Regions from separate parts of the Arhodomonas sp. KWT2 genome, predicted to be linked through region 2. Evidence: predicted binding sites of a transcription regulator. Region 2 holds the regulator's gene; each other region holds the start of a gene.
The links. The regulator FliA, encoded in region 2, starts transcription of late flagellar genes. The targets are predictions, from matches to a motif close to GCTAAAGTTNNNNNNNNNNCNGCCGATA.
Positions count from the first base shown of each region.

Region 1: a site for FliA is predicted at 1,956-1,983, ahead of ACEZHJ_RS06755 (methyl-accepting chemotaxis protein). Genes of this name have one in related genera too.
Region 3: a site for FliA is predicted at 1,599-1,626, ahead of ACEZHJ_RS01200 (methyl-accepting chemotaxis protein). Genes of this name have one in related genera too.

Region 1 is NZ_JBHFPQ010000038.1:115,292-118,531, forward strand. It holds gene ACEZHJ_RS06740 (hypothetical protein) at 191-496, opposite strand; gene ACEZHJ_RS06745 (hypothetical protein) at 538-1,062, opposite strand; gene ACEZHJ_RS06750 (Hsp20/alpha crystallin family protein) at 1,120-1,632, opposite strand; gene ACEZHJ_RS06755 (methyl-accepting chemotaxis protein) at 2,024-3,240, shown strand, end outside.
Region 2 is NZ_JBHFPQ010000043.1:193,780-197,019, reverse strand. It holds gene flhF (flagellar biosynthesis protein FlhF) at 1-587, shown strand, start outside; gene ACEZHJ_RS10255 (MinD/ParA family protein) at 620-1,459, shown strand; gene ACEZHJ_RS10250 (RNA polymerase sigma factor FliA) at 1,456-2,181, shown strand; gene cheY (chemotaxis response regulator CheY) at 2,282-2,674, shown strand; gene ACEZHJ_RS10240 (protein phosphatase CheZ) at 2,678-3,240, shown strand, end outside.
Region 3 is NZ_JBHFPQ010000020.1:61,842-65,081, reverse strand. It holds gene ACEZHJ_RS01210 (DUF2157 domain-containing protein) at 1-461, opposite strand, end outside; gene ACEZHJ_RS01205 (hypothetical protein) at 458-1,441, opposite strand; gene ACEZHJ_RS01200 (methyl-accepting chemotaxis protein) at 1,720-3,240, shown strand, end outside.

The sequences.
Region 1 (3,240 bases), on a different contig from region 2:
AAGAAGACACCATCGACGCGGGGACGCTGTCCACCGGCGCGCGCCGGTGGACAGCGTTTCACGGGATTTCCCGGAAAATATAGACGCATCACGCCACAGGCAAAACGGAATAACTTCTCAGAAATTCAGATCATTGCCGGAATCGACGCGTTAGTGGACCGGTGGCCGGCATACGCCGACGAGCGTTGTATCAGCGCGCCGTCGGCGGCCACCGCATGCGCACGGCATCCGTTCCATAGCCGCGCTTCAGGGCATACGCCTGGGCACGCTGCGGGGTACAGAAACGCAACGGTGCGCCGTCCTCATGATCAAGCACGGCCCACTCGCATTCACCCTCCTGCTCCACCCAGGCCCAGAGCACGTAGCAGCCACTACCGTCCCAGGCGGGATGGATCTCGCAGCCGAAGCGCCGACGGCGCCGTGCCGCCAGAGCGGTACGGGCCGTGGGCGCCCGCCGTGGCCACGCAAACACCGCTGTCCGATCGATATCGGGCATGACTCTCTCCTCCCTGGCGATTCGGGGCTCCCGGATCCGAGCTAGCCCTGGGCCGCCGACTGTCCGCCGGTTTCCGACCTCGGTTGTCCACGGGACGCCGTGCGCCCGCCACGGGTGGCCCGTGCCGACGATTTCGACGACGCGGCCTGCGGCTCGTCCGCCCCGCTACGGGCCGAACTGCCCGCTTCGCCCCACATAGCCGGCATCGCACCGGTCAACGCATTCACGGACGCGCCCTCGAGGGCGCGGAACCACGCCGTCCAGAGGCGTTCCCGGGTGTCGATACCCTGCTCAATGAGGCCAAGCGCGGATTCCCAGAGGGCGCCGCTCGCCGGCTGCTCACGGGCCTGGGCACGCCAGGCGTGAACCATCGCACGCTCGAGCCCGATGGTCCGTTCCACCGCGTTGTGGGCCACGGCGACGCCCTCACGGTAGGCGCGCTCCGGACCGTCCGCCCCGTAACCGAGGCAGGCGGCGCTGCGCATCGCGCCCTCCGAGATATCGCGCCCGACATCCAGCATTTCGTGGTTGAACGTGTTCAGAGATCGTAGTGATGATGTCGTCATCGTCCTTTCCTCCATGCAGTCCTCGCCCCAGGGGCGACACGACGATCAAGCCCGCCCTCAGCGCACCTCGATACGCCGGCGGCGGGCTTCCTTCACCTTGGGCAGCGTGATCTCGAGGATGCCGTCCGCGAAGCGGGCATCCGCCTTGTCCGCGTCGACCTTGGCCGGCAGGGACACCGTGCGACTGAACGCCCCGCGGGCGATCTCGCTGCGGAAATAGGCCCCTTCTTCCGCGCGCTTCTCGCTCGCCGTTGCCCCCCGGATGGTGACCGTGGCGTCCGTCACCGAGACGTCGAGGTCCCTGCGCTGCACCCCCGGCAGCTCGGCGCGCAGCAGCACGTCGCTGTCGCGCTCGAGCAGGTCCACCCGCGGGATCCGGCCCTCGCCGCCCCCTGCGATGCGCTCCCACAGCGGATGTTCCCAGCGGAACGGGCGCATCCACCCGCGCTCGAACACCGTGTCCATGAACCGGTCGACATCGTCGAAAACACCCATCGTGCGACCCGTCGGCGCCGGCGTCTGCTCCGCCGGCACCGCCTTCGGCGCGTCCGCCTTCATCTCCTTGGCCATCTCGTATTCCTCCCGGAATCACCCAACATCACGCCCCCGGAGATCCGACTCCGGCGCGCCCCGGTTATCCACCGGCACGCACTGGGAATCACGTTATGCCCGGCCCTGGTGCGCCGGGGATGACGACGGTCAATTACGGTGCCTGCGGCCGCGAAACGCCGATGAACGGAGACCGCGCCGCCGCCGGCCCCCATACGGCGCAGCGCCCGCCACAACCGGCCCGGTGGTGTCGAACCGCCGGCGGCCTGTCTCCGAACAGCGACAGCCACCGAGCTGATCCAGCTCAAGAGGCGGCCGTCCCGGCCCGGTAGAATCCGAAATGGACTAAACAAGGACCCCGACGTGCCGATAAGACCGGGGCAAAGGGACGAGGGGGCAGAAAGGACGGGGCATGCGACGTATATCCATCAAGCTGAAGATCCTGCCGGCGATTGCCGGCGTATTCCTGCTCGCGATGGCGCTGGTGACGGTCTACTCGGCACACCGCCAGCGCGCCCGGGTGCTCGACAACGCCGTGGCACAGGCCGACACCCTGATCTCCAGCCACCTGGACAGCCTCAATGCACTGATGCTGACCGGGCAGATGAAACGCCGCGGTATCCTCTTCCGTAAGCTCGAGTCCCACCAGAACGTAATCTCCGCGCGTACCCTGCGCGGCAAGCCTGTCCAGGCGCTCTACGGCCCGGGCATGGACGAGGAGCAGCCCCGGGACGCCATCGACCGTCGTGTCCTTTCCGGCGAGCGCGTCGTCTCGGTGGCGCAGGGCGAGGACGGCCGCGCCCTCACCGTGGCCGTCCCCCACCTCAACCTCACCGACTATCACGGCACCAACTGCACCGGCTGCCACGCGAACGCCGACGAGGGCGCCGTGCTCGGTGCTACACGCGTCCGTTTCTCAATGGCCGGCATGGACACAGCGGTCTGGCGGGACATCACCACCACGGTGGGCATCAACCTCGCCATTTTCCTCGCCGGACTGGCGGTGCTAAGCGCCGTTATCGGCCGGGTGGTGATCCGGCCGCTACGGGCCCTGCGCGACACCACCGAGGCCGTCGCCTCCGAGGAGGACCTGCGTCCACGCATCGACGTGCGCGGCAACGACGAGTTCCGCAGCGTGGCCGATGCGGTCAACCGGCTGCTGGAGCACTTCCAGTCCACCGTGCGCAGCCTGGCCGGAGAAACGGAGCGCCTGCGCGACGCCGCCTCCACGCTCACCGAACAGACCCAGCGCACCCGCGAGGGCGCGAACACGGAGGCCGAGCGGATCGAGAGCCTGAATCAGGCGATGACCGAGGTACGCGAGGCCGCACGGGAAGTCGCCGACAACGCCGACGAGGCCAGTCGCGCCGCCGACGACGCGCGGGATCAGGCCAACAACGGCCACGCCCGCGTCGATGAGGTCTCCCGGGCGATCAGCCGGCTCGCCGACGGGGTCGCCGAGGCCGGCCGGATGGTGGAGTCGCTGGCGCAGGGCACGGAGAGCGCCAAGGAGGTCCTCGGGGTGATCGACAACATCGCCGAGCGCACCAACCTGCTCGCCCTCAACGCCGCCATCGAGGCGGCCCGCGCCGGCGAGCAGGGTCGCGGCTTCGCCGTGGTCGCCGAGGA
Region 2 (3,240 bases):
CCCTGCGCCACGGTCGCAACCAGGTGGCGCTGGTGACCACGGACAACTTCCGCATCGGCGGCCAGGAGCAGCTGCGCAACTTCGCGCGGATCCTCGGTGTGCCGGTTCATGCCGCGGCCGACGGCGAGGAGCTCGCCGAGCTGCTCGACGATTTCTCCGACCGGCGCCTGGTGCTCATCGACACCGCCGGGATGAGCCAGCGCGACATGCGCCTCGCCGAGCAGATGCGCGCGCTCAAGGACGGCGCCCATCGGATCCGGCCGTACCTGGTGCTGTCGGCGAACACCCAGCTGCCGACCCTGATGGAGACCCTGCGCGCATTTCGCGCCGTGGGCCCGGTGGGGTGTATCCTGAGCAAGGTCGACGAGGCTGCGAGTCTGGGCGGGGTGCTCACGGCGGTGATGCGTGGCCGGCTGCCGATTGCGTACGTGGCCGACGGTCAGCGCGTGCCCGAGGATCTGCGCCCGGCGCGGGCGGATGCGCTGGTCGGCGAGGCGGAGGCCCTCGCGGCGGATAGCGACGGTGAGAACGAGGACGACGAGTCCCTGGCGGTGGCCTTCGCGGGCAGCCTGGCACGGCAGGGCTGAGGGGCATGGATCAGGCAGCGGGATTGAGACGAATGAGCGAGCCGAAGCCGGTCAAGGTGGTCGCGGTGGCCAGCGGCAAGGGGGGCGTGGGCAAGACCAACGTATCCGTGAATCTGGCGAGCGCCCTGGCGCGGGAGGGGCGTGGCGTGATGCTCTTCGATGCCGATCTCGGCCTCGCCAACGTGGACGTGCTCCTGGGGCTCTCGCCCAAGCGTAATCTCGCCCATGTGCTGGATGGCGAGGCCGGGCTGGAGGAGGTCCTGCTCGAGGGACCGGAGGGCATTCACATCGTTCCCGCCTCCTCGGGAACCCAGCGCATGGCCGAGCTCTCCGGCGCCGAGCACGCGGGCCTGATCCGCAGCTTCAGCGAGCTCGCCGTTGACCTTGATTACCTGTTCGTCGATACCGCCGCCGGCATCTCCGACTCGGTGATGAGCTTCGCCCGCGCCGCGCGGGAGGTCCTGGTGGTGGTCTGCGACGAGCCGTCCTCGCTCACCGATGCCTACGCGCTGATCAAGGTGCTCAACCGCGACCACGGCGTGCAGCGTTTCCACATGGTCGCCAACCGTGTCCCGGGGCCGCGGGAGGGCCAGAATCTCTACGGCAAGCTCGCGCGCGTGCTCGACCGCTTCCTGGACGTGACCCTGGAATACCTCGGCGCCGTCCCCGAGGACGATCGCCTGCGTGCCGCGGTTCAGCGCCAGCGCGCGGTGGTCTCGATGTATCCCTCCTGCCCGTCGGCCCGGGCCTTCCAGGCGCTGGCGGCGCGCCTCGAACAGTGGCCGCTGCCGAGCCGCGCCGACGGCCAGCTGGAGTTCTTCGTCGAGCGTGTCATACGCTATGGCAGTCGCGTCCGGGAGGTCTCCGAATGAATGGACATGCGCTCTACGAGGCGGTCCAGCGGGGGAGCAGCGACGACCTGCTGGTGGCGAACGCCCCGCTGGTGCGACGCATCGCTCACCACCTGGCGAGCCGACTGCCTCCGAGCGTGCAGATCGAGGACCTCATCCAGGCGGGCATGGTCGGCCTGCTGGAGGCGGCGCGGCAGTTCGACGCCAGCCAGGGCGCCTCGTTCCAGACCTATGCCGGCATCCGCATCCGCGGTGCCATGCTCGATGAGATCCGGCGCCTCGACTGGACACCGCGTTCCGTGCACCGTCGCTCCCGGGAGGCCGCCGAAGCCATCCACGTCCTGGAGAACGAGCTCGGCCGTGAGCCCCGGGACGCCGAGGTCGCCGCCAGGCTGGGCGTGAGTGTCGACGACTACCACGGTATGCTCGCCGACGCCTCGAGCGCGCACCTGTTCAGCATGGACCAGACGGATCCGCAGACCGGCGAGACCCACGACCCCGCCGGGGATGGCCCGTCACCGCAGGACGTGCTGACCGACGGTCACTTCCGCGCCGACCTTGCCGAGGCCATCCGCGGCCTCAGTGAACGCGACCAGCTGGTGATGCAGCTCTACTATGACGAGGAACTCAATCTGCGCGAGATCGGCGAGGTCCTCGGGGTGAGCGAGTCACGTGTCAGCCAGATTCGTGGCAAGATAATGCTAAAGCTCAAGGCCTCCCTTGCCGATTGGTTGGATGGATAGACACCGATCGGGGCGCCCCCGCGACGGGGGCGTGCACACCGCCGCCGGCGGTGAGGCCTCACAATAACTCGCGTTTCCACTCAGGGGGATCGGCGTGGCACTGGACAAGCACATGAAAATCCTCGTGGTGGACGATTTTTCCACCATGCGGCGCATTATCCGTAATCTTCTGCGGGATCTCGGCTTCGACAACATCTCGGAGGCCGACGACGGCAACACCGCGCTGCCCATACTCAAGCGTGGCGGTTTCGACCTGCTCATCACGGACTGGAACATGCCGGGCATGACCGGTATGGACCTGCTCAAGAACGTCCGTGCCGATGAGGAACTGGCCGAGCTGCCCATCCTGATGGTCACCGCCGAGGCCAAGCGCGAGCAGATCATCGCGGCGGCCCAGGCGGGCGTGAACGGCTATATCGTCAAGCCCTTCACCGCCGTGACGCTCAAGGAGAAGATCGAGAAGATCTTCGAGCGCATCAATGCGGGGGGTTAGGCGATGAGCGACAGCCAGCGCAGCCAGGAATATCTCGCGCTAGCACGCACGCTCATCGAACGTGTCGAGGCCGGCGACGACCCGGGCATGCAGGAGACCGTCGATGAGCTAACGCGACTGCGTGAGAGCGAGCTCTTCCAGGAGATCGGCCAGCTTACCCGCGAGCTCCACGAGGCCCTCAAGTCCTTTCGCGTGGACAGCCGCCTCACCGATATCGCCGCGAGCGAGATCCCCGATGCCCGGGAGCGGCTCAACCATGTCATCGAGGTGACCTCCCGTGCCGCCCACCGCACGCTGGAGGCCGTCGAGACCAGCCTGCCGCTGGCCGACGAGGTCGCTGCCCGGGCCGGGACGCTCCACGAGCGGTGGCAGCAGTTCCGCCGGCGTGAGCTGAGCGCCGACGATTTCCGGGGCCTCAGCCACGACATCGAGGCCTTCCTGGCCGCCGCCGCAGACAACGGCAAGACACTCCACAACGCGCTTTCCGAAGCGTTGATGGCGCAGGATTACCAGGACATCACCGGCCAGATCATCCGCCGCGTCATCACCCTGGTTCAGGAGGTCGA
Region 3 (3,240 bases), on a different contig from region 2:
AGGTTGTCCAGCACGTACGCCAGGACCAGGAGCACCCCCAGGTCGATAAGCAGCAGCGCCGGCCAGTTGCCGGAGCCGGCCGAGATGATCGCCCCCACGGTAAAGGTCAGGGCGATCACCAGCAGGCCGCCCAGAAGCTCCAGGCCCCGGGGTGTCCAGTGGTAACCGCCGCGCCGCCTGAGCCGGAGGCCGCCCGCGAAAGCGGCGACGACGCAGACACCGAGCACCGCGGCGAGCCTTGCCAGCGAGAAACCGAGCAGCTCACGGCCCAGCAGGACCACGCCGGCCGCGGCACTGATACCGCCGAATATCGCGAACCACCGCCCCAGCGAACGCCAGTCCCAGCCGGCATCGGGATAACGGGCCGCAAGGGCGGAGAACCCGGCGTCGTCGAGCACACCTTCGCGTCGCAGCGCCGCAAGCTCACGGCGCACCCGCCGTCTGAAGCGCGCGGGACTCATGACGCCCGCCCCGCGCCGAAGCGCTCACACATGCCCCCGATGCCGACACCGAGCAGTCCGCAGACCAGCAGGAACCCCCCGATGGAGACCTCGTCCCAGAACCGTTCGAACAGCCGCGTATACACATCGATAGCCAGGAAAACGACGCCGAACCCGGTGAAGCGTCCGTCCCGGAGCACCGCCCCGGCCACGATCTGGGCGACGCCGGCGGCGCTGAACGCCAGCACCCAGCCGGTGCCTCCGGGCCGTATGGAGAGTATCCAGAGGCAGAGATTGAAATAGACCAGCCCCCAGACCAGCCAGAGATGTCCGAAACCGACCTGGCGTCGCAGCCAGCGCCTTTCGCCCACCGACTCGTGCAGGACACCGAACACGACCGCCGTGAGACCGGCGACCGCCATGTCCCGTTCATTCTGGATGTCCAGGAAATAGCCACCATGACCGATATAGCCATGACGGGTGCCCGCCCAGTGGAAGAGCAGAAGCAGCCCCAGGAACAAGGGCCACCGCAGGGCGTTCGAATAGGCCACCGCCAGGGCGGCAATCGCCGTGAGCAGCATCGCCAGCAGCGGGATGTCCGCCCCGCCCCCGCCGCCAAGACCGAAGTACAACAGCAACGCCCCGGCGTAACCAGCCGCGAGCGCAAAGGTGATGAGCACCCCGCCGGTGACGGTCAGCCCCCGGCGTCGATCCCGCGCCAGGCCGATCCCCGCCCAGCCGGCAGCGAAAGCGGCGGCCAGTACCAGCACGGCCAGGGCAACGGGGGAGGCGCTCTGCAGCAGGATCCCCACCCCGGCGAGGGAAGAAGCGGCAAGCAGGACTACCGCGATCCCCCCCAGCAACCGGACCGCCATTGCCCCGGCGCCCTCCGCGTCAGCGTATCGCGCAGCGAGACGTGCGGCCAGATCGTCGTCGACCACGCCCTGGTGCCGCCACGCCGCGACCTCCGCGGCCATGCGTTCACGGAATCCCTGCGCCATGCCTCCGCCCTGTTCCATCGGTCCGTCGCGTCGGTGAGGCGCCCGCCGACCCGTGACCGGACCGCTGCATCGAACGCCTGTTGCTCGCCAGCGCATCGCCGTCCAGGCCCCTGCGAATACCGCCCATCGGCCACTGCCACGACGTTCGCCGCCAGGCCTTAAGGCACCGCCCCGCCGTGCCGATACACCGTCGACACCACGAACCATAAAGCTTAACCACCATTACTCGTTCGCGGTAGGAACTGCTCACGTTGACTGCCCGGGGAACTACATCGATGATGACTTGGCTCAAATCCAGCCTGCGTAACTGGCTGCTGGCATCCGTCGGCCTGGCGATGGCCGTGGTCTGCATTACGGCGGTGATCGCCGTGGTGCGGCTCAACACGAGCATCGGCGACTACGAACGCCTGCTCACACGCTACGTCCACGCCGAGACCGAGATCCTCGCGACCAACCGGCTGTTCAAGCAGCAGGTCCAGGAGTGGAAGAACGTACTGCTGCGCGGCAGTGACGACGCTCAGCGCGAGAAGTACTGGCGCCAGTTCCGCGAGACCGAAGGCGAGGTGCAGTCCCGCATCGAGGACCTGATTGCTGCGGCCCCGACGCCGGCGATCCGCTCGACACTGCAGAAATTCCTCACCGCCCACGAGAACATGGCCGAACAGTACCGGCAGGGCTACAAGGCGTTCGTCGATAGCGGCTTCGACCACCGTGCCGGCGACACCGCGGTCCGTGGCATCGATCGCGGACCGACCGAGCTGCTGAGCAAGGCAGCTGACCAGATCGGCACGCTCACCCGCCAGCAGCGCGAAGCCGCGTCCCGGACGGCCGGTATCGCCACCGACTGGAGCCTGCCCGTCATCGTCGGCGTCTCCATCGTGGCCCTGGCTCTGCTGTTCTGGATGCTCAACCGCAGCGTGGTACACCCCACCCGCCGGCTCGCCGACGCCATCGACGCGTACTCCCACGGCGACTTCCGGAACGACACCGGCGTCGACCGCGCAGATGAACTCGGCCGCCTCTCCGAGGGTTTGAAGGGCATGCGCAGCAACATCACCGACATGCTCGCACGGATGCAGGAAGCGGCCCGGTCGCTCGCCGAGACGGCGCAGGAGCTGACCCGGACGGCGTCCGGTCTCGCGGACGACAGCTCCGAGGTACGCTCGCGCACCGAAGGCAGCGCCAGCTCCATCTCGGAGATGTCCGCCACGATCCAGGAAGTCGCCCGCAATGCCTCTGATGCCGCCTCCGCCGCGGACCAGGCGGGCGACAACACCCAGAGTAGCCTCCGGGCGATGGACGAGAACGTCACGGCCGTCAAGCACATGGACGATCTCGTGAGCGAGCTCGGTAACGCCATGGAGCAGCTGCAGCAGGACACCACCGAGATCGGCACCGTACTCGAGGTCATCCGCGGCATTGCCGAGCAGACTAACCTCCTCGCCCTCAACGCCGCCATCGAGTCCGCGCGGGCCGGCGAGCACGGCCGCGGCTTCGCGGTGGTGGCCGAGGAGGTACGCACCCTCGCCCAGCGTACCCAGGAATCCACCGAGGAGATCCGCCAGACCATCGAGAAGCTCCAGTCCGCGGCGACCACCGCGGGCGACCTCACCCGGAAGGGACGCGAGCGCGCCGGATCGACGCTGGAGCAGGCCGAGTCCACCGCGACGGCCATCCGCGACGTCGAGACGGCCGTTTCGACCATGCGGGATCTCAACCTGCAGATCGCCACCGCCACGGAAGAGCAGAGCACCGTCTCCGAGGACATCAACCGGACCATTACCGAGGTCGCCGAGCTG